DNA from 3 places in the Streptomyces sp. NPDC032126 genome. Region 1 is predicted to be linked to each of the others. Evidence: riboswitches for the same ligand, from Rfam matches in the RefSeq annotation. Region 1 holds a riboswitch; each other region holds the start of a gene.

The links. A riboswitch is a leader RNA that binds a small molecule or an ion and turns the genes downstream of it on or off. The one in region 1 is predicted to bind cyclic di-AMP.
Region 2: linked by a shared signal. The riboswitch ahead of ACZ5NW_RS03860 (M23 family metallopeptidase) and the one ahead of ACZ5NW_RS00505 (M23 family metallopeptidase) in region 1 are both predicted to bind cyclic di-AMP.
Region 3: linked by a shared signal. The riboswitch ahead of ACZ5NW_RS13030 (M23 family metallopeptidase) and the one ahead of ACZ5NW_RS00505 (M23 family metallopeptidase) in region 1 are both predicted to bind cyclic di-AMP.

The regions. Positions count from the first base shown of each region.
Region 1 covers NZ_JBVIMA010000001.1:123,339-132,824, forward strand. Annotated here, with positions in the region: gene ACZ5NW_RS00495 (M16 family metallopeptidase) at 1-857, shown strand, start outside; gene ACZ5NW_RS00500 (M16 family metallopeptidase) at 854-2,242, shown strand; cyclic di-AMP (ydaO/yuaA leader) riboswitch at 2,449-2,617, shown strand; gene ACZ5NW_RS00505 (M23 family metallopeptidase) at 2,631-3,371, shown strand; gene ACZ5NW_RS00510 (GntR family transcriptional regulator) at 3,558-4,253, shown strand; gene ACZ5NW_RS00515 (HPr family phosphocarrier protein) at 4,534-4,815, opposite strand; gene ACZ5NW_RS00520 (bifunctional acetate--CoA ligase family protein/GNAT family N-acetyltransferase) at 4,995-7,847, shown strand; gene ACZ5NW_RS00525 (DUF5998 family protein) at 7,891-8,487, shown strand; gene ACZ5NW_RS00530 (alkaline phosphatase family protein) at 8,487-9,486, shown strand, end outside.
Region 2 covers NZ_JBVIMA010000001.1:909,824-919,309, reverse strand. Annotated here, with positions in the region: gene ACZ5NW_RS03880 (MBL fold metallo-hydrolase) at 1-1,139, opposite strand, end outside; gene ACZ5NW_RS03875 (Glu/Leu/Phe/Val dehydrogenase dimerization domain-containing protein) at 1,327-2,505, shown strand; gene ACZ5NW_RS03870 (TetR family transcriptional regulator C-terminal domain-containing protein) at 2,536-3,156, shown strand; gene ACZ5NW_RS03865 (SGNH/GDSL hydrolase family protein) at 3,735-4,520, opposite strand; gene ACZ5NW_RS03860 (M23 family metallopeptidase) at 4,732-5,655, opposite strand; cyclic di-AMP (ydaO/yuaA leader) riboswitch at 5,660-5,817, opposite strand; gene ACZ5NW_RS03855 (alpha-galactosidase) at 6,136-8,208, opposite strand; gene ACZ5NW_RS03850 (tyrosine-protein phosphatase) at 8,439-9,236, shown strand; gene ACZ5NW_RS03845 (DUF6126 family protein) at 9,264-9,386, opposite strand; gene ACZ5NW_RS03840 (helix-turn-helix domain-containing protein) at 9,383-9,486, opposite strand, start outside.
Region 3 covers NZ_JBVIMA010000003.1:17,429-26,914, reverse strand. Annotated here, with positions in the region: gene ACZ5NW_RS13055 (peptidase) at 1-733, shown strand, start outside; gene ACZ5NW_RS13050 (GTP cyclohydrolase II) at 830-1,471, opposite strand; gene ACZ5NW_RS13045 (MarR family winged helix-turn-helix transcriptional regulator) at 1,621-2,139, opposite strand; gene ACZ5NW_RS13040 (dihydrofolate reductase family protein) at 2,213-3,343, shown strand; tRNA gene ACZ5NW_RS13035 (tRNA-Met) at 3,456-3,529, shown strand; cyclic di-AMP (ydaO/yuaA leader) riboswitch at 3,846-4,005, shown strand; gene ACZ5NW_RS13030 (M23 family metallopeptidase) at 4,013-5,041, shown strand; gene ACZ5NW_RS13025 (aldo/keto reductase) at 5,111-6,055, shown strand; gene ACZ5NW_RS13020 (PrsW family intramembrane metalloprotease) at 6,084-7,406, opposite strand; gene trmB (tRNA (guanosine(46)-N7)-methyltransferase TrmB) at 7,470-8,297, opposite strand; gene lhgO (L-2-hydroxyglutarate oxidase) at 8,380-9,486, opposite strand, start outside.

The DNA.
Region 1 (9,486 bases):
CCATGGCCGACCTGGACGCGGCCACGCTGGAGGACGCCCGCACGTTCTTCCGCACCTACTACGCGCCCAACAACGCCGTCCTGTCCGTCGTCGGCGACATCGATCCAGAGCAGACGCTCGCCTGGATCGAGAAGTACTTCGGCTCCATCGCCACGCACGACGGCAAGCCCGCGCCGCGCGACGGCACGCTGCCCGAGATCATCGGCGAGCAGCTGCGCGAGGTCGTCGAGGAGGAGGTCCCGGCCCGCGCCCTGATGGCCGCCTACCGCCTGCCCGCCGACGGCACGCGCGCGTGCGACGCCGCCGACCTCGCCCTCACCGTCCTCGGCGGCGGCGAGTCCTCCCGCCTCTACAACCGCCTGGTGCGCCGCGACCGTACGGCGGTGGCGGCCGGCTTCGGTCTGCTGCGGCTCGCCGGGGCGCCCTCCCTGGGCTGGCTGGACGTGAAGACGTCCGGTGACGTCGAGGTGCCGGTCATCGAGTCCGCCATCGACGAGGAGCTCGCCCGCTTCGCCGCGGAGGGCCCCACGACCGAGGAGATGGAGCGCGCCCAGGCCCAGTTGGAGCGCGAGTGGCTGGACCGCCTGGGCACGGTCGCCGGCCGCGCCGACGAACTGTGCCGGTACGCCGTGCTGTTCGGCGACCCGCAGCTCGCCCTGACCGCCGTCCAGCGCGTGCTGGACATCACGCCCGAGGAGGTGCGCGAGGTCGCCCAGGCCCGCCTGCGCCCCGACAACCGCGCGGTGCTGGTCTACGAGCCGATCGCCCCGGAGCACGTCGAGGACGTGGAAGGCACCGAAGACCCGGAGTCCGCGGCCACCGTGGAAGCCGACGACAACGAGGAGGCGGCCAAGTGACCGAGCTCGCCACGATGGAGTTCCACCCCCGGCCGCAGGCGGGCGAGGCCAAGCCGTGGGCGTTCCCGGCCCCCGAGCGCGCCACGCTCGACAACGGCCTGACGGTCCTGCACTGCCACCGCCCCGGCCAGCGGCTCGTCGCCGTGGAGGTCCTCCTCGACGCCCCCCTGGACGCCGAGCCGGCCGGCCTCGACGGTGTCGCCACGATCATGGCGCGGGCCTTCTCCGAGGGCACCGACAAGTACTCCGCCGAGGAGTTCGCCGCCGAGCTGGAGCGCTGCGGAGCCACGCTCGACGCCCACGCCGATCACCCCGGCGTCCGGCTCAGCCTGGAGGTGCCGGTCTCCCGTCTGCCCAAGGCGCTCGGGCTGCTCTCCGACGCCCTCAGGGCGCCCGCCTTCGCCGACAGCGAGATCGAGCGCCTGGTGCGCAACCGCCTCGACGAGATCCCGCACGAGCTGGCCAACCCGTCCCGGCGGGCCGCCAAGGAGCTCTCCAAGGAGCTGTTCCCGGCGACCGCGCGCATGTCGCGGCCGCGCCAGGGCACCGTGGAGACGGTCGAGGCCATCGACTCCGCCGCCGTGCGCGCCTTCTACGAGAGGCACGTCCGTCCCGCCACCGCCACCGCCGTGGTCGTCGGCGACCTCACCGACGTCGACCTCACCGCGCTCCTCGACGACACCCTGGGCGACTGGAGGGGCTCCGCGGGCACCCCCCGGCCCGTGCCGCCGGTGACCGCCGACGACACCGGCCGCGTGATCATCGTGGACCGGCCCGGCGCCGTCCAGACGCAGCTGCTGATCGGCCGGATCGGTCCCGACCGGCACGCGCGCGTGTGGCCCGCGCAGGTGCTCGGCACGTACTGCCTCGGCGGCACCCTCACCTCCCGGCTGGACCGCGTCCTGCGCGAGGAGAAGGGCTACACCTACGGCGTGCGCGCGTTCGGCCAGGTGCTGCGCTCCGCGCCGGACGGTTCGGGCGCCGCGATGCTCGCCATCAGCGGCTCCGTCGACACGCCCAACACCGGCCCCGCGCTCGCGGACCTGTGGACGGTGCTGCGCACGCTCGCCGAGGGCGGACTGACCGACGCCGAGCGCGATGTCGCGGTGCAGAACCTCGTCGGCGTGGCGCCGCTGAAGTACGAGACGGCCGCCGCCGTCGCGGGCACGCTGGCCGACCAGGTCGAGCAGCACCTGCCCGACGACTACCAGGCGACGCTCTACCAGCAGCTCGCCGCCACCGGCACCGTCGAGGCCACCGCGGCGGCCGTGAGCGCCTTCCCGGTGGACCGGCTGGTGACGGTCCTCGTCGGTGACGCCGCGCAGATCAAGGAGCCCGTCGCGGCCCTCGGCATCGGCGAGGTGAAGGTCGTAGCGGCCGAGTAGCCCGTGAAGGGGCCCCGGCGGACGGACGCGTCCTCCGGGGCCCCTTGATGTCCAACGATGTCCGAAGACAACCGAATTGGGGGAGAGATTGCCTGTCTGACCTGTGGCATGCGCTACAAAAGCCCCACTCCGTTTGGGAATCGAAGGGCGCGGCCTCTAGCGTCGTCCGGGCTGTTCGTCAGGCAGTGCGCCGCGCCCGCGGCACCGGACAGTCATCGCCGAGTCCCCGTACGGCGCGAGCCAGGGGAGCCGGGGACCCACTTGTGCAGTCCCTGGGGTGAATCGGGCGCCCGCGTGTGAAGGCGAGGGGGCCCGTAGGAGACCTTCCTGCTCCGAACCCGTCAGCTAACCCGGTAGGCGAGAGGGAAGGAAAGGACCGCTCGACTTCATGGCGTTCAGCTGCGCCACCGGTAAGCACCGTCGTCCCAGCCGGATGAAGCGCACCACCGCCCGCGCGGCGGGCATCGCGGCGCTCACCACCACCGGCGTCATGGCCACCGTGGCCTCCCCGGCCCTCGCCGCCGAGACCTCCGCCGAGCAGACCGGGCTGATCCCCGTCGTCGCCGTGAACGACGACGCCGCCCAGCAGATCGACGACCAGGCCGCCGCCCAGAAGCAGGCCGCCGATCAGGAGATCGCCCGCCAGAAGGCCGTCGCCAGGGCCAAGGCGGAGCGCCTGGCCAAGGAGCGCGCCGCCCGCGAGGCCGAGCGCCGGCGCCTCAACGCCTACGTGCTGCCGATCACCGGCTCCTACATCTCCACCGGCTACAGCGCCGGCGGCTCCCTTTGGTCCTCCGGCAGCCACACCGGCGTCGACTTCCACGCCGCGAGCGGCACTCCCGTGCACGCGGTCGGCTCCGGCACGGTCGTCGAGGCGGGCTGGGGCGGTGCCTACGGCAACCAGGTCGTGATCCGCATGGATGACGGCACGTACACCCAGTACGGCCATCTGTCGTCCATCGGCGTGTCCGTGGGCCAGCGGGTCACCCCGGGCCAGCGCATCGGCCACTCCGGCGCGACCGGCAACGCCACCGGGCCGCACCTGCACTTCGAGGCCCGCACCACCCCGGAATACGGCTCGGACATCGACCCGGTCGCCTACCTCCGCAAGCACGGCGTGAACGTCTGACGACGGACGGCGACAGATCGTACGGCCCCGGCTCTCCGAGCCGGGGCTTTCGTCGTTTCGGACGCCCCGCTGTCCAAAAAATATCCATGGATTCCGGCCCGCCATCGGAAATTCCGGCTCATTGCATTAGAGTCGCTGAACACGTCTATCGTCGACGTTTCACGGGGATTAATGCGGAGGTCGGTCATGCGCGTTCCTGCGCACTCGGTGTGCACGGCCATTCGGGACGACATCGTCGCGGGTGTCTACGAGCGCGGCAGCCGGCTCACCGAAGAACTCCTCGCGCGCCGCTACGGCGTCTCGCGCGTCCCCGTCCGTGAGGCGCTGCGCACGCTGGAGGCGGAGGGCTTCGTCGTCACCCGGCGGCACGCGGGCGCGTGCGTGGCCGAGCCGACCGAGCAGGAGGCCGCCGACCTGCTGGAGATGCGGCTGCTCCTGGAGCCGCTCGGTGCCTCCCGGGCCGCCCAGCGGCGCACCGAGGCCCATCTGAAGGTCCTGCGCGGCCTCGTCCGGCTGGGTCAGGAGCGGGCCAGGAGGGGCAACAGCGAGGATCTGCGCTCGCTGGGCGGCTGGTTCCACGAGACGCTCGCCCAGGCCTCCGGCAGCCAGGCCCTGGCGTCGACGCTCACCCAGCTCCGCCACAAGATCGCCTGGATGTACTCCGTGGAGGCCCCCGCCAGCCCGGTGGACTCCTGGGCGGAGCACGGCGCGATCGTGGACGCGGTGGCGCGCGGCGACGGCGAGCGCGCGCGTGCGGTCACGGCGCTGCACACCGAGCGTTCGACCCTCGCCCACCGGTTGCGTTTTTCCGGCGGCGGCGACCGCGCCGACCGTGTGAGGACTTCGCAACATCCCGTAAACATCTCGGGCCTGCGGCATTAACACGAGGGCCGTATACAAAGAAGAGATATTCCGTGGGCGTGTATTCGCACTGCCTTTTTTCGCGTGCGCCGTGAATTCCCGGTCGCGCGCCTTCCGTATGCCCGCGCGCCGATTTTCGCGTATGCCCCGGGTAATTCCCCGCAGGGCGGCGGCGAAGACCGAAAACGGCCGTCCGAGCCGCCCGGTGACAGCAGGAACGGCCGAGCCGCGGCGCCGGAGAAACGGCCGAGCCGCGCCACCCGGGGAGGGTGACGCGGCTCAGCCGTTGCCGGGAGCGGGCTCAGACGGTCTCGGGAAGCTCCTCAAGACCCTCGGAGACCAGCTTCGCCAGACGGTCGAGGGCGATGTCCGCGCCCTCGGCGTCGGAGGCGAGGACGATCTCCTCGCCACCCTGGGCGCCCAGGCCCAGGACGGCCAGCATGGAGGCCGCGTTGACGGGGTTGCCGTCGGCCTTGGCGATCGTCACGGGGACCCCTGCGGCCGTGGCGGCCCGGACGAAGATGGAAGCGGGGCGGGCGTGAAGGCCCTCGGCCCAGCCGACGTTGACGCGGCGCTCAGCCATGTGATGCTGCCCTTCAGGTTCTCAGGGTTGTCTAGACCAGTGTTCCACATCGTGACGCGTGCCCGAAGGGGTCGTTCGACCCCTTCGGGAGTGGCTGTCGGGCCGCGGCCTCGGACCGACGTTCGTCCTCCACAGACTGCCTCGCGCCGTTGTCGTACGCGAGCCGTACTCTGGGCCCCATGCAGAGCGCGACGGATCGGCAGGAGTACCCCGCCCACTGGGAAGCCGACGTGGTGCTGCGCGACGGCGGCACCGCGCGCATCCGCCCGATCACCGTCGACGACGCCGAGCGCCTGGTCAGCTTCTACGAGCAGGTGTCGGACGAGTCGAAGTACTACCGCTTCTTCGCGCCCTACCCGCGCCTGTCCGCCAAGGACGTCCACCGCTTCACGCACCACGACTTTGTGGACCGGGTGGGACTCGCGGCCACGGTCGGCGGCGAGTTCATCGCCACCGTACGCTATGACCGCATCGGTGCCGACGGTATGGCCGCCTCCGCGCCGGCCGACGAGGCCGAGGTCGCCTTCCTCGTCCAGGACGCCCACCAGGGCCGCGGCGTCGCCTCCGCCCTCCTGGAGCACATCGCGGCGGTCGCCCGCGAGCGCGGCATCCGCCGCTTCGCCGCCGAGGTGCTCCCCGCCAACACCAAGATGATCAAGGTGTTCACCGACGCCGGCTACACCCAGAAGCGCAGCTTCGAGGACGGCGTGGTCCGCCTGGAGTTCGGCCTCGAACCCACCGAGCGGTCCCTCGCCGTGCAGCGCGCGCGGGAGCAGCGCGCCGAGGCCCGTTCCGTACGACGGCTGCTGGTGCCCGGATCGGTCGCCGTGGTCGGCACCGGCCGCACCCCCGGCGGCGTCGGCCGCGGCATCCTGGACAACCTCAGGGAGGCCGGCTTCACGGGCCGCCTGCACGCGGTGAACAAGGCGTTCCCCGAGGACCTCAAGGAACTCGACGGCGTGCCCGCCCACCGCTCCGTGCGCGAGATCGACGGCCCCGTCGACGTGGCGGTCGTCGCCGTCCCGGCCGACCGCGTGCCCGAGGTCGTCACCGAGTGCGGCGAACACGGCGTGCAGGGCCTCGTCGTGGTCTCCGCCGGCTATGCGGAGAGCGGACCCGACGGGCGCGAGCGCCAGCGCGCCCTGGTCCGCCACGCGCGCGCGTACGGGATGCGGATCATCGGCCCGAACGCCTTCGGCATCATCAACACCTCCCCCGAGGTGCGCCTCAACGCCTCGCTCGCCCCCGAGATGCCCCGCCCCGGCCGGATCGGCCTGTTCGCCCAGTCCGGAGCCATCGGCATCGCCCTGCTCTCCCGCCTCCACCGGCGCGGCGGCGGTGTCACCGGCGTCACCGGCGTCTCGACCTTCGTCTCGTCCGGCAACCGCGCGGACGTCTCCGGCAACGACGTCGTGCAGTACTGGTACGACGACCCGGACACCGACGTCGCCCTGATGTACCTGGAGTCCATCGGCAACCCGCGCAAGTTCACCCGCCTCGCCCGGCGCACGGCGGCGGTCAAGCCCCTCGTCGTCGTCCAGGGCGCCGCCCCCCAGGGCCACGCCGTACGCGCCACGCGGCTGCCCCACGCGACCGTCTCCGCGCTGCTGCGCCAGGCCGGGGTGATCCGCGTCGACACCATCACAGAGCTCGTCGACACGGGCCTGCTGCTCGCCCGCCAGCCCCTCCCGGCCGGCCCGCGCGTGGCGATCCTCGGCAACTCCGAGTCCCTCGGCGTGCTGACCTACGACGCCTGCCTCTCGGAAGGACTGCGGCCGCAGCCGCCGCTCGACCTGACGACCCAGGCGTCGGCGGACGACTTCCACGCCGCGCTCTCGCGCGCGCTGTCCGACGACACGTGCGACGCGGTCGTGGTGACGGCCATCCCCGCGATCGGGGAGACGTCGCCCGGCGACGCGGAGCTGGCGGAGGCCCTGCGGTCCGCGGCGGCACAGGCGCCGGGCAAGCCGGTCCTGGTGGTGCACGTGGAGCTCGGCGGGCTGGCGCAGGCGCTGTCGGCGGCGACGAGCACGGCCCCGCAGACCGCCGCGAAGACACCCGCACCGCCCCTCGGCGCGGCGGGCGGTACCCAGCCCGTCCGCCCCGGGGACGGCTCCCAGGGCCGCACGGCACCGGCGGAGGAGAGCCGGCCCGCCGCGGCGCCCACCACCCGACTCATCCCCGCCTACCCCGCCGCCGAACGGGCCGTGCGGGCCCTGTCCGAGGCCGTGAAGTACGCCCAGTGGCGGCGGGACGTCGCCGAGCCCGGCAAGGTGCCCGAATACGAGGACATCGACGAGAAGGGCGCCGCCCGGCTGATCGACGGGCTGCTCGCGCGCGGGCAGGGACTCACCCTCGGCACCGACGACACGTGCGAACTGCTCGGCCGCTACGGCATCCGGCTCCGCCGGGCCGTCCCCGCACCCACGCCCGACGACGCCGTACGCGCCGCGCGCGACATCGGCTATCCGGTCGCCCTCAAGGCCTCCGCCCCGCACCTGCGCCACCGCGCCGACCTGGGCGGCGTACGCCTCGACCTCGCGGACGAGGAGCAACTGCGCCGGGCCTACGGCGAATTGACCGACCTGTTCGGGCAGCCTCAGGAGCTGCGGCCGGTCGTGCAGGCGATGGCCCCGCGCGGCGTCGACACCGTCGTACGGGCCGTGATCGATCCGGCGGCCGGAGCGGTGCTCTCCTTCGGCCTCGCCGGAGCCGCCTCCCAGCTGCTCGACGACACCGCCCACCGCCTGATCCCGGTCACCGACCGCGACGCGACCTCGCTGATCCGGTCCATCCGGACGGCACCGCTCCTGTTCGGCTGGCGCGGCTCGGCACCCGTCGACACCCCCGCCCTGGAGGAGCTGCTGCTGCGCGTCTCCCGCCTGGTCGACGACCACCCCGAGGTCGTCGCGGTCACCCTGGAGCCGGTCGTCGTCGCCCCGCACGGCCTGAGCGTCCTCGGCGCGTCCGTACGACTGGCCCCGCCGCCCGCGCGCGACGACCTCGGCCCGCGGACACTCCCGGTGTACTGAGACGACGACGAGCGGTCCCTCGCAGTCAGCGGGTCCCCGTAGGATGGACGTCATGGCCAAGACCAGTACGACGACCCAGGGGCTGCGTGCGGCGATCGAGCGCAGCGGCTACTACCCGGCCCTCGTGGCCGAGGCGGTGGAAGCCGCCGTGGGCGGCGAGCCCATCCGGTCGTACCTGGTCCACCAGGAGACCACGTTCGACCAGAACGAGGTGCGCCGGCACGTGACGGTGCTGGTCCTCACCGCCAACCGCTTCATCGTCAGCCACACCGACGAGCAGGCCGCCGACACGACCTCCCCGACGCCCTACGCCACCACCTCGACGGAGTCCGTGAAGCTCGGCCGGATCTCCTCCGTGGTCGTCAGCCGCGTGGTCGCCAACCCGGAGTCGTACACCCCGGGCACCCTCCCGCGCGAGGTCGTTCTGACGATCGGCTGGGGCGCCGTCTCCCGCATCGACCTGGAGCCCGCCGCCTGCGGCGACCCCAACTGCGACGCGGACCACGGCTACACGGGCAACTCGACGGCCGACGACCTCAGCCTGCGCGTCAGCGAGGCCGGCGACGGCCCGGAGACGGTGCGCCAGGCCCTCGCCTTCGCGCAGTCGCTCTCCGAGGCGACCGCGGACCTCACGCGCTGATGGCGCAGCCCGCCCCCTGGGACCACCCGGAACCGCTCGCCGTGACCTCCGCGCCCGTCCCCGAGTACGGTTCCGGCTCCCTCGCCGACCTGCTGCCGACCCTGGCGGCGGGCATGGGCGTCCCCGGCGTGACCGCGGCGCTCCCCGAGCTCACCGCGACCGACCGCGCCTGCGTCTTCCTGATCGACGGCCTCGGCTGGGAGCAGCTCAGGGCCCACCCCGACGAGGCCCCGTTCCTGACATCGCTGCTGGCGAGCTCCCGCGGCGGTACGGGCCGGCCCCTCACCGCGGGCTACCCGGCGACCACCGCGACGTCCCTCGCCTCCGTCGGCACCGGCTTGCCGCCGGGCGCCCACGGCCTGCCCGGGTACACCGTGCGCAACCCGGACACCGGCGAGCTGATGAACCAGCTGCGCTGGCAGCCCTGGACCTCTCCGGCGCTCTGGCAGCCGTACCCCACGGTGTTCCAGCTGGCCCACGACGCGGGCGTGCACGCCGCCCAGGTCTCCTCGCCCACCTTCCAGAACACCCCGCTCACCAAGGTCGCGCTGAGCGGCGGCACGTTCCACGGACGGCTGACCGGCGAGGAGCGCATGGACCTCGCGGCCGAACAACTCGCCGCCGGCGACCGCTCCTTGGTCTACACGTACTACGCCGAACTCGACGGCGCCGGCCACCGCTACGGCGTCGCCTCCGACACCTGGCGCGGCCAGCTCATGTACGTCGACCGGCTCGTCCAGCGCCTGGCCGAGCAACTGCCCCCGCGCAGCGCGCTGTACGTCACCGCCGACCACGGCATGATCGACGTGCCGTTCGACGAGGAGCACCGCATCGACTTCGACCTGGACTGGGAGCTGCGCGCCGGGGTCGCCCTGCTGGGCGGCGAGGGCCGCGCCCGCCATGTCTACGCGCTGCCGGGCGCCGAGGCCGATGTCCTGACGTGCTGGCGCGAGGTGCTGGGTGAGCAGTTCTGGGTGGCCTCGCGGGACGAGGCGATCG
Region 2 (9,486 bases), 790 kb from region 1:
TCCGGCCTCGGGGTCGCGCGCCAGGGGTGCGCGAGCGGCGCGGACACCGGCCGCCACCACGGCTCCGCGGGCAGCTTCCCGGCCGGCTCGAAGGGCTCGCCGGGCCGGGGGAAGGCGACGGCCTGACCGGCCTCCTCCGCCACGTCCTTGGTCCACTCGCCGGGCTCCGCCCACGGGTGCGGCGCCAGATTGAAGGTGGCCCAGTGGATCGGCAGCAGCACGCCGCCGGGCCCGCCCTGGAGGTCGAGGTGGGCGCGCAATGCCTCCTCCGGCGTCATGTGGATGTCGGGCCAGAACTCGCTGTACGCGCCGAGCTGGATCATCGTGGCGTCGAACGGCCCGTGCTCGGCGCCGATGTCCCGGAAGCCCTCGAAGTACCCCGTGTCTCCGCTGTGGTAGATCCGGTGCTCCTCGCCCGCGACGACCCAGGACGCCCAGAGCGTGTGCTGGGTGTTGCGCAGGCCGCGGCCGCAGAAGTGGCGGGCCGGGGTCGCGGTGAGGGTGAGGCCGCCGACCTTCGTCGCCTCGTTCCAGTCCAGCTCGCGCAGCCGGCTCTCGGACACGCCCCAGTGCTCCAGATGGGCGCCGACGCCGAGCGGGACGGCGAACACGGTGTCGGTGCCGGCCAGCTCCTTGATCGTGGGCAGGTCCAGATGGTCGTAGTGGTCGTGGGAGATGACGACGACGTCGACCGGGCCGAGCGCGGCCAGCGGCAGCGGGGCGGGGTGCAGCCGCTTGGGCCCGACGAAGGCGAAGGGCGAGCAGCGCGACCCCCAGACCGGGTCGAACAGCACCCGCCGCCCGTCCATCTCGGCGAGCACGCTGGAGTGGCCCATCCAGGTCAGCCGCAGGCCCGTCGCGGGCGGCTTGGCGAGGTCGGCGAGGGTGGTGGCGTGCACCGGGACCGTGCCGGTGGGGGTGCGGCGGAGCCGGGATTCCTTGTCGAGGAACGTCCTGGCCAGTTCGCCCGCGGAGCCCGAGGGCCGGGTCCGCGCCGAACCGCCGGGGTTCCGGAAGACCCCGTCCTTGAAGTGGGGGGATCTGCGGATGCGCGCGAGGCGCTCGCCGCTCGGGTCCGCGCCGAAGGCCTCGGGCTGCAGCGCGCGGAGCCCGGGGCTCAGGGAACGGGATCCGGCCACGGTACCTCCAGGTGGAGTCGTCGAGGCATTCCATTATGGTCGGCCCGCCCGACAATCGGGTTTCACCCGTCGTCCGGCCGGGCGTGCGGCTCCGCCGGTTACTGACCCGCCGTTCAGTAGGCGATACTGATTGCCCTGTTCAGCGCCGAGGGGGCCGCCCGCTCCCGTCCGCCCCCGAGGAGCCCGTATGACCGCGCCGCTGCTGTCGCTCACCTGGACCGACCATGTCACCGGCCGCCGGGGCTACCTCGTCGTCGACACGCTCGTACGGGGCGTGTGCAGCGGCGGGCTGCGGATGCGGGAGGGCTGCACCGCGGAGGAGGTCGCGGGCCTGGCGCGCGGCATGAGCATGAAAGAGGCGCTGCACTACGACCCCGAGGCGCGCTACGTCCCCCTGGGCGGGGCCAAGGGCGGCATCGACTGCGACCCCCGGGACCCGGAGGCGTACGGGCTGCTGGTGCGCTATCTGCGGGCCGTGCGGCCGTACGTCGAGAGCTGCTGGACCACCGGCGAGGACCTGGGGCTGACCCAGGACCTGGTCGACCGGGCGGCCGCCGAGGCGGGGCTGGTGTCGTCGATCCAGGCGGTCTATCCGCTGCTCGACGACGAGGCGGCGGCCCGCGCGAGGCTCGCGGACGCCTTCGCGGTCGAGGTGGCCGGGATCGGTCTGGACGAGCTGGTCGGCGGCTGCGGGGTGGCCGAATCGGTACTGACGGCCCTCGACCGGGCGGGGGTGCCGTACGCCGGGACGCGGGTCGCGGTGCAGGGCCTGGGCACGATGGGCGGGGCCACCGCCCGCTTCCTCGCGCGCGCGGGCCTCACGGTCGTGGCCGTGGCGGACGTCAAGGGCACGATCGCCAACCCGGCCGGTCTCGACGTGGAGGCGCTGCTCGCCGCCCGCGACGGGCACGGGACGGTGGATCGCTCGGTGCTGCGGTCCGGGGACCGGGAACTGCCCGGGGACGCGTGGTCGGCGGTGGACGCGGAGGTCCTCGTCCCGGCGGCCGTGTCGTACGCGATCGGCGTGGCGGAGCAGGGGCGGATACGCGCGCGGTGGATCGCCGAGGCGGCCAACATCCCGGTCCTGCCGGAGGCGGAGGCGCTGCTGCACGCGCGCGGGGTGCGGGTGCTGCCCGACGTGGTGGTCAACTCCGGGACGAACGCCTGGTGGTGGTGGACCCTGTTCGGCGACATCGGCCCCGCCGCGGACGAGGCGTTCGCGCAGGTCCGCCGGTCGATGCGGGCGCTGGTGGAGCGGGTGCTGGACCGCTCCGAGGCCGACGGGACGACGCCCCGGGCGGCCGCGCACGCCCTCGCCGCGGAGCGGCTGCCGGTGATCGCGGAGCGGTTCGGCCGGTACCGGTGACCTGTTGGGGGCCGCTGTTAGGGTGACGGCGTGGCGAGGGTCCGGTTGAGTGTGGCCGAGCGGCGCGAGGAGCTGCTGCGGGCGGCCATCGAGCAGATCGAGGCGCGCGGTGCGGCGGCGGTCCGCGTCGCCGACGTGGCCGCCGCGCTCGGCGTCAGCAGCGCGCTGGTCCTCTACCACTTCTCGACGAAGGAGAAGCTGGTCGCCGCCGCGTTCGCCCACGCCGCCGAGGACGACCTCGCGCATCTGCGCCGTCTGCTGGGCCGCCGTACGTCCGCGGAGCGCCGGCTGCGGTCCGCGGTGCGCTGGTACGCGCCCACCGGGCAGGCCAAGGGCTGGCGGCTGTGGATCGAGGGGTGGGCGGTGTCGCTGCGCGAGCCCGCGCTGCGGGAGGTCGCCCGCGACCTGGACCGGGAGTGGAAGGCGGCGCTCGCCGGGGTCATCGCCGAGGGCGTGGCGGCGGGCGAGTTCCAGTGCCCGGACCCGGACGGCACGGCACTGCGCCTGACGGCGCTGCTCGACGGTCTGGCCGTGCAGCTGACGTCCTACGCGGGCACGGTGCCGCGCACGCGCGCCCAGGCGTGGGTGGACGAGGCCCTGAACCGGGAACTCGGGCTGGCCGCCGGAGGGTCGACCGCACGGGAGAGCTGAGCGGGCCGCCGGACCGAAACCCGGCGGCACCCCTCCTGTGCGGCCGCCCTACGCGCGCGGTCGCCGTTCCCGTGCGGTCGCCCCCACCCGTGTGGTCGCCCCACATGCTCGGTCGCCCAAGCTGCGCGGTCACCCCGCGTGCCCGGTCGCCATTCCCGTGCGGTCGCCCCACCTGCCCGGTCGGCCCCACGTGCCCGATCGCCCAAGCTGCGCGGTCACCCCAGCCGCCCGGTCGGCCCACCTGCCCGGTCGCCTCTCCCGTGTGGTCGCCCCACGTGCCCGGTCGCCCAAGCTGCGCGGTCACCCCAGCCGCCCGGTCGGCCCACCTGCCCGGTCGCCTCTCCCGTGCGGTCGCCTCACCTGCCCGGTCGGTCCCACGTGCCCGATCGCCCAAGCTGCGCGGTCACCCCAGCCGCCCGGTCGGCCCACCTGCCCGGTCGCCTCTCCCGTGCGGTCGCCCCACCTGCGTGGTCGCCCCACATGCCCGGTCGGCCCCACCTGCGCGGTCGCCGTTCCCGTGCGGTCGCCCCATCTGCCCGGTCGGCCCCACCCGTGTGGTGGCCGGAGGCCGGGTGTGCTCAGGCCACTGCCGCGATCCGCATCTTGATGTCGTCCGGGGACAGTGCGCCCTTGGCGGTCACATGGTCGCCGGAGGACTCCCCACGCAGCCGGCGCCCGATCCACGGCACCAGGTATTCGCGCGCCCAGTGCACGTCGTCCTTGCGGACCTCCAGGGTGCCGCGCGGCGGGAGCGGCGGCCAGGGCTGCTCGGGGTCGGCCGGGACCTCCAGGCCGAGGGCCTGGCCGGCGCGCAGCGCCACGCGCGTGTGCCCCTCCGGGGAGAGGTGCAGGCGGTCGTCGTCCCAGGCCCGGCGGTCCTGGACGGACTTCAGGGACCACAGGTCCAGGACGGGACAGCCGTACCGGTCGGCGATGGCGCGGACGTGCCCGTTGTAGGTGGCGATCCGGCCGCGCAGGTGCTTGAGCACGGGGACGCCACGGGTGTCGAAGCCGGTGGTCACCAGGACCGTGCCGGCCACCTCGGTCAGGGACGCGATCGCGCGCTCGAAGCGCTCGGCGACCTCGTCGGGGTCGGTGCCGGGACGGATGATGTCGTTGCCGCCCGCGCAGAAGGACACGAGGTCCGGCGCGAGTTCGAGCGCGCGCGGGAGCTGGTCGGCCATGATCTGGTCGAGCAGCTTCCCGCGCACGGCGAGATTGATGTATTGGAAGTCGCCTTCGGGCCGCCGGTCGGCGAGAAGCACCGCGAGCCGGTCGGCCCAGCCGACGAACGCCCCGTCGGGGCCGGGGTCGCCGACGCCCTCGGTGAAGCTGTCCCCCACCGCCACGTACGACCCGATCACTGATCTGTTGTCACTCTTCGAATCGTCTGCCACAGCGGTTCATGATTCCCCTTCGAATGTGACCTACGCGACCGTAGGCGAGGGTTGACGGACGGTGAGATAGGCCACTGCCAAAGAGTTGCCAAGGGGGGAATACACCGAAGGCCGGACCCAGGGGATGGAGTCCGGCCTTCGGTGGCGTGGGTCGGGCCCGAGCGGCCCGGGGGGTGGGTCAGCCGACGCTGACGCCGTGCGCGCGGAGGTAGGCGACCGGGTCGACGTCGGAGCCGTAGTCGGGGGTCGTACGGATCTCGAAGTGCAGGTGCGGGCCGGTCACGTTGCCGGTCGCGCCGGACAGGCCGACCTGCTGGCCCGCGCTGACCGTCTGGCCGGCCGAGACGGAGAGCTGCGAGAGGTGGGCGTACTGCGCGTAGTAGCCGTCGGCGAGCTTGATGACGACCTGGTTGCCGTACGCGCCGCCCCAGCCCGCGGAGACGACCGTGCCCGCGCCGACCGCCTTGAGGGAGGTGCCGGTCGGGACGACGAAGTCGACGCCGGTGTGGTAGCCGCTGGCCCACATGCTGCCCGGGGTGCGGTAGGCGGTGCCGACGGTGGCGCCGGAGACGGGGGCGGTGAACCCGTTGGAGACGGTTTCGGCCGCCGCGGCCCGGGCGGTCGTCGACTGCTGCGCCGACTTCTGCGCCTTCTTCGCGGAGGACTTCGCCGTGGACGCCGAGGTGTGGGAGGTCTTCGCGGTGGAGCCGGCGGCCTTCTTGCCGAGCGACAGCTTGAGGCCGGGGTGGATCAGCGAGGGGTCGTTGCCGACGACCTCGCGGTTGTCCCGGTACAGCTTCTGCCAGCCGCCGCTCACATGCTGCTCGTCGGCGATCTTCGAGAGGTAGTCGCCGGAGCGGACGGTGTAGGTCCGCGCGACGGCCTTCTTCTCGGTGCTCTTCTTCTCCGCCTTCTGCGCGGCCGGAGCGGCCTGGACGGCCTTCGCCGCTACGGAGGAGACCGGCTGCGCGGCCGGCGCGGCCTGGGCGCCGGTGGCCCCGATGAGCGGAAGGGCGAGCGCGGCGCCGCCGGTTCCGGCGACGGCGAGAGTACGGGTGAAGCGCAGGGACTTCGGACGGCGGTGCTTACCCTTCGCGGGCATGGCGAATTCCTCTCCGGCGCCTGCGAGGTGAGCTGTCGGGTGCGGGCTGGAGATGCCCGGCCGTGCCATGGCACGACTTGACCCCTAGCCGTTCCGGAGACCGGAACAGGCGGTTGTACCTGTGGGTCCCCCGCTCCTGCCGGGCACGGGTGAGTGTGTGCGGATTCCGGACAGCGGCAGGATTCGGCGTTCCGTCCGGATTGGTGGCGAACGTAAGCGACCAAGACGCACGGAAACAAGCAGAGGTTGCACGGGCCGGGCTTTTCTCTTGATCAGCTGGGAGAATTCCCGGTCACCCTGCGTCAATCAGAGGGAATGCGCTCGCGCCAAATACCTTGGAAAGAAACATGAATTACGTGAACATGACGCGCGACGCTGGGTCACGGATATGACGATGCTCACGTGACACCGCTCCAGATGCCCCTATTCCAGAGCGACTTGGAATAAGGGCATCGATTTCGGCTAATACGGACAGAAGTCTCAGATGCGGCGCAGTCGGAGAACCGTCGCATCGAGATCACCGCGCAGCCCGGTCCGCAGTCCGTGATGCAGCAAAAGCGCACCTCGATGCACTTCGCCCGTTTCGAGGCATTCGTACGACGCCGTCGGGTCCAGGCCCTTCAGTCGCAGCGCCGGCACCGGCTCGCCGTAGCGCTGGGCCTCCAGCCAGGCGAGGACGACGGCGTCGCCCCCGCGCACGTACTGCACGGCGCTCAGCCCGCCCTGCGGAGGCCGCAGCCGGTAGAGGTCGCCGTGCTGCACCAGGGGCCGGATCTCCTTGTAGAGGGCCACCCACTCCCCGGCCTCGGCGAGCTCCTCCTCGCTCCACTCGGCGAGGTCGCCACCGACTCCGAGCACCCCGGCCATCGCGCTGACGAAGCGGAAGCGCAGCGAGCTCACCCTGCCGTTGAGCTGGGTGTTCGGGCTGTCGGTGACCCAGGCGGCCATGACCCGGGCGGGGTGGATCTGGCTGAAGCCGTGCTGGATGGCGAGCCGGTCGAGCGGGTCGGTGTTGTCGGAGGTCCACACCTGGTCCGTGCGGCTCATGATCCCGAGGTCGATCCGTCCGCCGCCGCCCGAGCACGACTCGAAGGCGACGCCGGGGTGGGCCTGCCGGAGCCGGTCCAGCAGGGCGTACAGCGCGCGGACATGGTCGATCCACAGGCGCTGCGGGTAGGGGTCGCCCGGCCAGCCGGCGTCGGTGAAGCAGCGGTTGAAGTCCCACTTCACATAGTCGATCGGAGCGCTGGAGAGCAGGGTGTCGAGCCGCTCCCAGAGGTACTCCTGGACGTCCTCGCGCGCGAGGTTGAGCACGAGCTGATTGCGGAACTCCGTCCGCTTTCGTCCCGGTTGGTACTGCACCCAGTCGGGGTGCGCCCGGTACAGATCGCTGTCCGGGTTGACCATCTCGGGCTCGACCCAGATGCCGAACCGCATGCCGAGCGCGTGCACATAGTCCGCGAGCGGCTTGAGGCCGGAGGGGAAGCGGTCGGGGTTGGGAGTCCAGTCACCGAGGCCGGCGCGGTCGCTGGTGCGGGCGCCGAACCAGCCGTCGTCGACGACGAACAGCTCCACGCCGATCGCCGCGGCCCGGCGGGCGAGCGTGGCCTGCTGTTCCTCGGAGATGTCGAAGGTCGTGGCCTCCCAGGAGTTGAACAGCACCGGCCGGTCCTGGTCGGCGTCCGGGATGACATGGGCGCGCTGATAGGCGTGCCAGGCGCGGCTCGCCCCGCCGAAGCCGGCGTCGCTCCACAGTCCGGCGAAGACGGGCGTGGTGAAGGACTCCCCGGGCGTGAGACGCAGCAGACCCGAGTCGTCGTACCCGGCGCCGCCGGTGATCTGTACGCGCGCGTCGGGGAGTTGGGCGACGGCGATCCGCCAGGAGCCGGACCAGCCGAGCGCGCAGCCGTAGACCTCGCCGCGCTCCTCGGTGGCGTCGGTGTCCAGGGCGACCCAGGGCAGGTGCTGGTGGCCGGTGTGACCGCGCCGGCTGCCGATGACCTTCTCGCCGTAGGTGAGGGGTGCCCGGGTGAGCCGGGACTCCGCGGCCCAGCGTCCGTGCAGCTGGGACAGCCGCCAGTCGGCGCGCTCGGGCAGTGTCCAGGTGGCGGAGTCGGCCCGCAGCAGCTCCAGGGGCCGTTCCCCGTCGTTGGCGAGCGTCACCCACCGCTCCACGACGTCCTCGCGCATCCGGTAGTGCAGGGTGACCGCGAGTCCCGCGTCCCGGAAGCGCAGGCGCAGTTCGTCACCCTCGGTCTCGTGCCCCTCGTAGCGCCACTCGGTGCCGCGGCGTTCCCCGGTCCGCACGGACAGGGCCGGGCGGACGAAGCGGGGGCCGCCCTCCACCGGGTACTCCTCGTGTCCGTCGAGGGCGGATTCGAAGGGCCGCTCGTCGGGCAGCGGGCGCGCGGCCAGGGCCTCGGCGTCGGCCGCGGTGATGCGCGGGCCCCAGTGCAGGTGCACGAGCACGTCGTCTCCGGTGACATGGAGCGCGTAGCTGCTCGTGGGCCCCGACAGGAGCCAGGTACGGCCGTTCGCGACGGTCTCGGGCATGGAACCCCCACTGATCCGAACAGGTGCGATCAAACTCCAACATCATCGAGCGTGGGGGGCCCGCACGGCAACGCCTGTGGACAACTCTTCATCCGGTTTGAACCCGATGTCGGACATCCGTTCTCCGACACAGGGACAAACGTTGCCTCAGGAAGCCATGTCGTATGGTCGAGGGGGTCGCGTCGGCCACCTGAGCCGCGCCGGCCGCGACCGACTGGGAGGGAGACCCCGTGACGCAGCAGATCCCCTCGACCGAGCCCGAACTGGCAGGCGTGCGCAACTTCCGTGACGTGGGCGGCCTGCCGACCGTGGACGGACGGCGGGTGCGGCACGGCGTGCTGTTCCGCAGCGGCCACCTCGCGCACGCGACCGAGGACGACGCCGCCTTCCTGTCGTCGCTGGGGCTGCACACGATCTTCGACTTCCGCAACGCGGCGGACCAGAAGCTGGAGGGCCCGGACGTCGAGCTGCCGGGCGTGCGCAATGTGAACCTGCCGCTGTCCGACCCGGCGGACGGCGCGGAGTTCTGGAAGATGGTCCGCGACGGCGACATCGACCAGCTGCGCGCGCTCCTCGGCGACGGCAAGGCCGCGAACCGGATGATCGCCTCCTACCGCATGATCATCAAGGAGCGCACGGCCGAGCACACGCGCGTGCTGCACGCGCTCGCCGAGGACAGCGTCCCGGCTCTGATGCACTGCGCGGCCGGCAAGGACCGCGCGGGTCTGTCCATCGCGGTGACGCTGCTCGCGCTCGACGTGGAGCGCGAGGCGATCATCGCCGACTACCTGGAGTCCAACGCCAAGCACCGCCGCTACAAGGTGCGCCGCAGCGCCACCGGCGCCGACGCCTACTCCCCCGAGGTCATGGAACTGCTCGGCCCGCTCTTCGACGCGCGCGCGGAGTATCTGACGGCGGCCTTCGACACGATCGAGGAGACCTGGGGCGGCGTCGGCGCCTATCTGGAGCAAGGCCTGGGGCTCACCCCGGAGCGCCGGGAGCGGCTGCGCGAGCGCCTGCTCGACTGACCCGCGAAGGGCCGGATCCCGCCGAGGTCACTGCTGGGCGCCGAGCTCGAACAGCAGCCAGATGAAGGCGGCGAAGAGGTGCCCCACCGCGATGTAGATGATGAGCCGCACCCACAGGGCGCGCGGGAACTTCTCCTCCAGGTCGCTCATGGCGTCTCTCGCATCTCTCCAGGGGTCGGCCCCAGGCACAGCGCGGCCGTGGGGCTCTGCAACAGGGTGTGAACGAACAGCAGCTCGACCCCGTCGGGGT
Region 3 (9,486 bases), on a different contig from region 1:
GGCCGCCCTCAAGGCCGCCGAGAAGGCCCTCGCCGACGCCAAGGCGGACGCCGGGACCGACGAGCCGTGCGTGGCCGAGCCCGGCCTCGGCGTCTCGGTCTCCGGCCTGCCGGGCAAGATCGCCGCGGGCACCAGGGTCGCCTTCGCGATGCGGCTGACCAACAACACCAAGCGGACCCTGGACGAGGTCTACCCGTACGTGTCGGTGCACGCCACCGACACGACCGGCATGAAGGACCTCGACCACCTGCTGAAGCTGCAGTGGTCCACCGCCGCGTCCCCGGCGTGGAAGAACCTCGACCGGGACGGCTACGCGGACGCGATCAGCCCGCTGAAGGCCGGCGCCCACGCCGACGTCAAGCTGCGGCTGACCGTGAACGCCGCGGCACCGGTCGGTCAGGGCGTCGCGCTCACCGCGGGCGACTACCTCAACGACGACGGCAGCTGCGGCGGCACGCCGGACCTCAGCGCCTACGAGTTCGAGCTCGTCGCCGCCGGCACCAAGGGCGGCGGCACGGCGAAGCCCGGTACGGCGCCGCGCACGTCGGGCAGCAAGCCGCAGGGCGGCACCTCCACGGCGCCGGTGTCCACCACGACCACCTCGACGGGCACGCTCGCCCGGACGGGTTCGTCCTCCGCCCTGCCGCAGCTCGCCCTCGCGGGCGGCATCGCCGTGGCACTCGGCGCGGGTGCGGTGGTCGTCACGCGTCGCCGCGCGTCACGCTCCGACTAATGTGAGAACCCGACATGCGACAGTGCCCTGACCAGGGTTCGGAATCCTGGTCGGGGCACTGCCGTGTTCCGGCCGCGGTGGGCCCGAGAAGCCGCCTCAGCCCGCGCTCAGCTCCGTCAGCTCGCCCAGCGGCAGTGTGTGGCTGGTCTGCAGGACCTTCGCGCGCAGGTAGCGGACGTTGTGCGGGGTGGTGAAGACGCCGGTCGGGACGCGGTCGCGCACGTCGATGCCCAGGTCCCGCAACTGGCCCGCCTTGTCGGGGTTGTTGGAGAGCAGGTCCAGTTCCTCGATGCCGAGGGCGCGCAGCATCTGGGCGGCGGCGGTGTAGTCGCGGCCGTCCTCGGGGAGGCCGAGGGCGGCGTTCGCCTCGTAGGTGTCGAGGCCCTGGTCCTGGAGGGCGTAGGCGTCCAGCTTGTTGTAGAGGCCGATGCCGCGGCCCTCCTGGCGCAGGTAGAGCAGGACGCCGCCGGTCTGCGCGATCCGCTCCACCGCCTCGCGCAGCTGCGGCCCGCAGTCGCAGCGGGCGGAGCCGAAGACGTCGCCGGTCAGGCACTCGGAGTGCAGCCGGACCAGCGGGGTGGTGCCCGGGGCGGGCTCGCCGAGGACGACGGCGACGTGTTCCTGGCCGTCGGCGAGGCCGTGGAAGGTGACCAGCTCGGCGTCGACGGAGTAGCCGTCGTGGAAGCGCAGCGGTACCCGGACGCGGGCGCGCTGGGTGGCGGCGGGGGTGTCGGGCATGCGGGTCTCCCGGGGCGAGGGCGGTCGGTACCGGCAGCTGCTTCAGATTTGAAGCAGTGCGCCGGGTGAGACCCTACCCATGCTTTAAAGTTGAAGCAACCGATTTGCGGCCCGGCCCGCCCTCTGTGGTCCGGATCACCGTGAGCCGCTCACTGCGAGCCCGAACACGGAGTGGACCGCCTCCGCCACGGCAGTTCCTCCGGCGCCGCCTCGCCCTCGCCCTGGAACCCGGCCACCACCTGCGTGAAGATCTCCTCCAGCTGCCGCACCTGCTCGGGCGTGAGCCGGTCGAAGAGGGCGGCGCGGACCGTCTCCACATGGCCGGGGGCCAGCCGCTCCAGGACCGCCATGCCCTCGTCCGTCAGGACCGCGACACTGCCGCGCTTGTCCCAGCGGCAGTCCTCGCGCCGCAGCAGCCCGTCCTTCTCCAGCCGGGTCACCGCGTACGTCAGCCGGCTGCGGGTGATCTTCAGCGACTCCGCGAGATCGGTCATCCGCAGCCGCCGCTCGGGCGTCTCGGAGAGATTCGCCAGGATGGAGTAGTAGAGATGGGGCATGCCGGCCTCCTGCTGGAGCTGCCGGTCGATCGCGTCGTCGAGCAGGAGGTAGCCGGCGACATACGCGCGCCAGGCGCGCTGCTCCTCGGGGGTGAGCCAGCGGGTCGTCATGCCTCCAGTGTAGGTTTGTTTCAAACTTGAACCAAGACCGTGTTCCGTCCACCGCCCGAGGGAAGCCGCGCCGATGCCGTACCCGTACGTCCTGCTGTCCGCCGCCGTCTCCCTCGACGGCTACCTCGACGACACCGGCCCCGACCGGCTGCTGCTGTCCAGCCCCGCCGACTTCGACCGCGTCGACGAGGTCCGCGCCTCCGTCGACGCCATTCTGATCGGCGCCGGCACGATCCGCGCCGACAACCCGCGCCTGCTGGTCAACTCCCCGGACCGCCGCGCCGCCCGCGTGGCCGAGGGCCGCCCGGAGTACCCGCTCAAGGTCACCGTCAGCGCCTCGGGCGACCTGGACCCGTCCGCCAACTTCTGGCACACGGGCGGCGACAAGCTCGTCTGTACGACGGACAAGGGCGCGGAGCGGCTGAGCCGGACGCCGGTCGCGGCGGACGTGGTCGCGCTGGGCCCGGAGGTGGGCTGGCGCCCCCTGCTGGAGCACCTGTACGAGGCCAGGGGTGTCCGCCGGCTCATGGTCGAGGGCGGCGGCACCGTCCACACCCAGCTCCTCCAGGAGGGCCTGGCGGACGAACTCCAGCTGGTCCTGGCCCCCCTCTTCGTCGGCACGCCGGACGCCCCCCGCCTCTTCGGCCCCGGCGCCTACCAGCCGGGCCGACTGCGCCTGGTGGAGACCCGCCGGATCGAGGACGTGGTCCTCATGCGCTACGAGCCGACCGCCCCCGGTCCCGGCCCGCTGGCCCACGCCGCCGACCACCACTGGCTGGCCGTGGCCTGCGAGCTGGCGGACCTGTGCCCGCCCTCCCCGACCGCGTTCAGCGTGGGCGCGGTGGTCGTCGCGGCGGACGGCACCGAACTGGCCCGCGGCCACTCCCGCGAGTCCGGCGACCCGGTGGTCCACGCCGAGGAGGCGGCCCTGGCCAAGATCGACCCCGCCGACCCCCGGCTGCCCACGGCGACGGTCTACAGCAGCCTGGAGCCCTGCGCCCACCGCGCCTCCCGCCCCGCACCGTGCGCCGAACTGATCCTGCGGGCGGGCGTACGCCGGGTGGTGACGGCCTGGCGCGAGCCGGACACGTTCGTCACGGCGGCCGATGGAAGCGGGCTGCTGGCGGCGCGGGGCGTCGAGGTGGTCGTCCTCCCGGAGCACGAGCCCACCGCGAAGAGGCCGAACGCGCACCTCCTGGGGTGACCGGCTCACCCCCGTCGTCCACCCCGCGCGCCCGCTGTCTCCCGGCGTGACCCGCGCCTCACCGAGCCGTTTCGCTTTCCGTCCCCCGCATGACGTATGCTGGTTTCACCGACGCGGGGTGGAGCAGCTCGGTAGCTCGCTGGGCTCATAACCCAGAGGTCGCAGGTTCAAATCCTGTCCCCGCTACTGAAGGCCGAGGGCCGGAATCCGAAAAGGGTTCCGGCCCTCGGTGTTTTCTCAGCGCGTGCCGTGACCGGCTCCTCCTCACGCATCGTGACCGTGCGACGCCCCTCCGCATAACATCTGAGTCACCATCAAAAACCGTGAGACTCCTGATGCGGCCTCGATGCCGGGTCAACTCGCCCGTTTTTCACCGGTCCTGGCATGAAAGTCCAGGCCAAAAATGTAGTTGATCAAGTCGAACAGCTTGGAAACCGGCCCCCAGGTCTATTAACGTTCGATAACGCAGCGCGGTCGTCCCAGCCGTCACAAGAGATGGCTCCGTGCGCACGCGCCGAATCCCGCAAGGGAACCGGGGAACCACCACCTTGGGGTGAATCACGCGGACACCGCCGTGCGACAACGGCCGGTTTACGCGCGTAGGAGACCTTCCCGCTCCGAACCCGTCAGCTAACCCGGTAGGCGACGGAAGGAAAGGAGTACGCCCGCGTGGCGTCCAACCGGCCTGCCCCAGAAGCCCCGCTCGCGCCGACTCCGCGGGTCACCGAGACCTTCGGCTACGGCAGCTATCGCACCGACGAGGGCCCCTGGGAGGAGTGGAACCCCACCGCGGACTCCCTTCGCCCCGTGCGTGGCCGGCACCGCGTCGCCAAGCAGCGCGGCGGACTCGCCCGCAGCTCCACGGTTCTCGGCGTCGGCGTCATCGCCGCCGTCGGCGCGGGCGGCATGGCCAGCGCCAACACCGGCAAGCCGCCGGTCTCCATCTCCCTTCCCGACCTGCCCTCCGTCGGCTCCCTCATCTCCGACGACGAGGAGCCCCAGGACAGCGCGCCGACCCTGAGCAGCTTCGCCGCCACCGCGGACGACAGCGCCGAGGGCTCCGCCGACGCCGGCGAGGCCCTGCGCAACCGGATCATGGCGCAGGCCGAGTCGCAGCAGACCCAGGTCGACACCAAGACCCTCGCCGCCGCCGACGCCGCCGCGGCCAAGGCGGAGGCCGACGCCGCCGCCCAGGCCAAGCAGCAGGCCGACGCCGCGGCCGCCGCCGCGAAGAAGCAGGCCGACGCGGAGGCCGCCAAGAAGGCCGAGGCCGAGCGCCTCGCCGCGCTGGCCAAGCAGTACACGCTGCCGACCTCGTCGTACACGATCACCTCGACCTTCGGCCAGGCCGGCTCGATGTGGTCCTCCGGCTACCACACCGGCCTCGACTTCGCCGCCCCCACCGGCACCCTGATCAAGGCCATCCACGGCGGCACGATCACCGAGGCGGGCTGGGCCGGCTCCTACGGCTACCGCACGATCCTCACCCTCGACGACGGCACCCAGCTGTGGTTCTGCCACCAGTCGTCGATCAGCGTGAGCGTCGGCCAGAAGGTCGGCACCGGTGACGTCATCGGCCGCGTGGGCGCGACCGGCAACGTGACCGGCCCGCACCTGCACCTGGAAGTCCACCCGGACGGCCAGTCCGACGGCATCGACCCGATGGCCTGGCTGCGTGGCAAGGGCCTCAACCCCTGAGCCACGCCCCGCTGTCGGAAGAGCGGAATAGCGGAATAGCGGCTCACGGTACGGCCGTTGCAGCTGAGCATGACTTCTCTGCGCAAGCTCGGCTCCTCGGACCTTGAGGTCTTCCCGCTCGCCCTCGGCGGCAACGTCTTCGGATGGACCGCCGACGAGGCGGCCTCCTTCGCCGTCCTCGACGCCTACGCGGCCGCCGGAGGCAACTTCGTCGACACCGCCGACTCCTACTCCGCGTGGGTCGACGGCAACAGCGGCGGCGAGTCCGAGACGATCATCGGCAACTGGGTGCGGGCCCGCGGCAACCGCGACGACATCATCATCGCCACCAAGGTCAGCCAGCACCCCGACTTCCCGGGCCTGTCCGCGGCCAACATCAAGGCGGCCGCCGAGGCGTCCCTGCGCCGCCTGGGCACCGACCGCATCGACCTGTACTACACCCACTTCGACAAGCCCGAGATCCCGGTCGAGGAGATCATCGGCGCGCTGGACGAGCTGGTGAGGGCGGGCAAGGTGCGCCACATAGCCGCCTCCAACATCACCCCCGAGCGGCTGCGGGCCTCCCTGGACTTCTCCGACCGGGAGGGCCTCGCCCGGTATGTGGCCCTCCAGCCCCATTACAACCTCGTCTCCCGCGACACCTACGAGGGCGCCCTGCAGGACCTCGCCGTCAGCGAGGGCCTGGCCGCGGTGCCGTACTACGCCCTGGCGTCGGGCTTCCTCACCGGCAAGTACCGCCCCGGTACGACGGTGGACAGCCCCCGGGCCCAGGGTGCGGGCAGGTATCTCGCATCGGACCGGGGTGTCCGTGTCCTGACCGTCCTGGACGAGATCTCCGCGGCGCACGAGGTCCCGGTGGCCACCGTCGCCCTGGCCTGGCTGGCGGCCCAGTCGAGCGTGGCGGCCCCGATCGCCTCGGCCCGCGTCCCCGACCAGCTCCCGGCCCTGCTGGGGGTGGCGGACCTGAACCTGACGAACGACGAACTGGACCGCCTGACGCGGGCATCGGCGTAAGCCTCCCGCCCGCTCGGTCCAGACCGGTTCACGTGCGATACGGGTTGTACGCGGGATACGGCGCCGCCGGCTGCCCGTACCGGTACCCGTAGCCATGCCACGGCACCACCGGCACCGGCATCGGCGCGACGATCCGCGCCGCGTAGTCGAGGGCCGGGCGGGCGACCTCGCGGCGCCGCCACAGCTCCTGCAACAACTCCCGTTCCCGTACGACGAAGTCCGCGCCGGCATTGCCCAGCCGCCCGCGGTGCCGCAGGAACGCCAGCGAGGTCGCGTACGCCTCGTACTCGGCGACGGCCCGCGCGGCCTGCTTCCCGTACTGCCGCTTGGCCTGCTCGCGGGCGAGTTTCCGGGCCCGCATCGAGCCGAGCGCGACCGGCTCGCCCGGGGTCAGCCATCCGGCGAGGGCGTAGGCGGGCAGCTCGTCGCGCACGGTCTGCAGCTCCCGCTGCCGCGTCCAGATGACCAGCCAGGTCAGGACCGCGAACAGGGGCACCATGAAAGCGCCGTAGACGGCGAAGAACCCGAGCCCGCCGAAGGTCGCGGAGCCGTTCCACAGGGCGTGCATGCCCATGGCGAGCAGCAGCCCGGCCGGCGGCAGCAGCATCCGCCGCGCCCGCTGCCGTTCCGCGGACAGCGCGGCGATGCCGAAGCCGATGCCGGTGAGCACGGTGAACAGGGGGTGCGCGAAGGGGGACATGATCACGCGCACGAAGAAGGTGGCGGCGGTGACGGACGCGATGCCGCTGTCGCCGGTGACCTGGTCGGTGCCGAAGGCGTTGCCGAGATAGAGGATGTTCTCGGTGAAGGCGAAGCCGGTGGCGGTGATGCCGGCGATCACCACGCCGTCGACGATCCCGGTGAAGTCCCGTCTGCGGAACAGGAAGACGAGGAGGATGGCGGCCGCCTTGGCGGACTCCTCCACGATGGGCGCGATGACGGTCGCACCGAGCGTGTCCGCGCTGGCCGGATCGGCGGTGGACGTGGCGATCCACTTGGTGGCGAAGCTGTTGGCGACGATCGCGATGAGCGCGGCCGCGCAGGCTCCCCAGGCGAAGGCGAACATCAGATTGCGCCAGGGCCCGGGCTCGACCCGGTCGAGCCAGCGGAAGGCGGCTATGAGCAGCGGTACGGGCAGGACGGCGAGCCCGAGCCCGACGAGGAAGCCCTGGGTGCCGGTCTGTTCCCGCACGAGGGCGAGAATGACCAGCCCGGATATCGCGAGCAGGGTGATGAGGGCGCCGTACCGCACCCATCGGCGCTGCCACCAGTGCGCGTGCCGAAGAGCACCGTCACCGGCGGGACCGCTGGGGGGTGTCGGGTACGACGGGTACGGGGGACTGATGGCCACGGCATCGACCCTAACGAGGGATGGCCGCGCCCGCGATGGTGCCGGGAGCGGGGCGGGGATCGGTCAGCGGTGCTGGACCCGACGGAAGAGCAGGTCGTGCACCACATGGCCCTTGTCCAGTCCCTGTCCCTCGAAGCGGGTCAGGGGCCGGAAGTCGGGCCGGGGCGCGAACCCGCCGTCGGCTTGGGTGTTGTCGAAGTCGGGGTGGGCGCTCAGCACGTCGAGCATCTGCTCGGCGTACGGCTCCCAGTCGGTCGCGCAGTGCAGGATCGCGCCGGGCCTGAGCCGGGACGCGGCGAGCGTGAGGAACTCCGGCTGGATCAGCCGCCGCTTGTGGTGCCGCTTCTTGGGCCAGGGGTCGGGGAAGTAGACGCGCAGCCCGTCGAGGGAGTCGGGGGCGAGCATCTCGCGGAGCAGGATGATCGCGTCGCCGTTGGCGACCCGGACGTTCCGGAGTCCGCCGCGGTCGGCGAGGCCCAGCAGATTGCCCTGGCCGGGGGTGTGGACGTCGACGGCGAGGATGTTGGTGTCGGGGTCGGCGGCGGCCATCCTCGCGGTGGCCTCGCCCATCCCGAAGCCGATCTCCAGCACGACGGGGCGGTCGTCGCCGAACAGTTCGGCGAGGTCGACGACCCGCTGCCCGTCGATGTCCAGCCCCCACTGGGGCCACAGCCGCTGCAGGGCGTCGGCCTGCCCGGCGGTCACCCGGCTGCGCCGCGGCTGGAAACTCCGGATCCGCCGCTCGAAGTGCGACCCGGCGGGATCGGCCTTGGGCCCGTCGGGAAACCGCGGCTCCCCCTTGGCCCGGGTGTGCCGCACGGACACACCGGGAAGATGCCGCGGGGCGGAGGCGGACCGGGGGGCTTCGGGGGAGTTCAACGAGTCAGACACAGTGGGATCGATTTTACGGGTGCCGTCCGGCCGCCCGAGTCGGTCCCGCTGGAGCGGGTCCCACCGTGCGCGAGCGGGTCGATCACGATGCCCCGAGCACACCCAACGCCCTCCGGCCCACCTCTCTGCCGATCAGCAGGGAAGCCGTCGCCGCGGGTGAGGGCGCGTTCAGCACGTGGATCGCCCGCTCCCCCTCCCGTATCAGAAAGTCGTCCACCAGACCGCCGTCCCGCAGCACCGCCTGCGCCCGCACTCCCGCCCCCGCCCGCACGAGATCCTGCGCCTCCACCCCGGGCAGCATGCGCCGCACCGCCTCCACGAACGCCCCCTTGGACACCGACCGCCGCAGCTCCCCGGCCCCGTACCGCCAGTGCCGGCGGCCCATCCGCCACACCCCGGGCCACGCCACGGTCCCGGCGACCTCCCGGGGACGTACGATCCCCCAGCCGTACCCCTCCCGGGCCAGCGCCGGCACCGCGTTGGGGCCGACGTGCACGCCTCCGTCGATCCCCCGGGTGAGATGCACCCCGAGGAACGGGAACGCCGGATCCGGCACCGGATACACCAGCCCCCGCACCAGATCGGGCCGCACCAGCTCGTAGTACTCGCCACGGAACGGCACGATCCGCACCTCGGGCTCGTCCCCGGTCATCCGGGCGATCTCGTCGCAGTACAGCCCGGCGCAGTTCACGAGCACCCGCCCGCGCACGACGTCCCCGCGCGCGGTCCGCACGGCGACCCCGAGACCGGCCCGCCGGTCGATCCGGACGACCTCCGCGCCGTAGCGGATCTCCGCCCCGGACGCCTCTCCGAGCCGCCGTGCGACGGCGCCGAAGTCGCAGATCCCGGTCGTCCGCACGTGTATGGCGGCGAGTCCGCGCACCTCCGGCTCGTACTCCGCGATCTGCGCGGCTCCGAGCTCGCGGACCGGAATGCCGTTCTCCCGGCCGCGCTGCACGAGCGCGTGCAGCCGGGGCAGCTCCTCCCGCTCGGTCGCGACGATCAGCTTGCCGGTGACGGCGTGCGGAATGTCGTACTCCGCACAGAATTTGACCATCTCGGCGGCGCCCCGCACCCCGTAGCGCGCCTTGAGCGAGCCGGGCCGGTAGTAGATCCCGCTGTGGATGACCCCGCTGTTGCGCCCGGTCTGATGGCGTGCGGGCCCCGGCTCCTTCTCCAGCACGGTCAC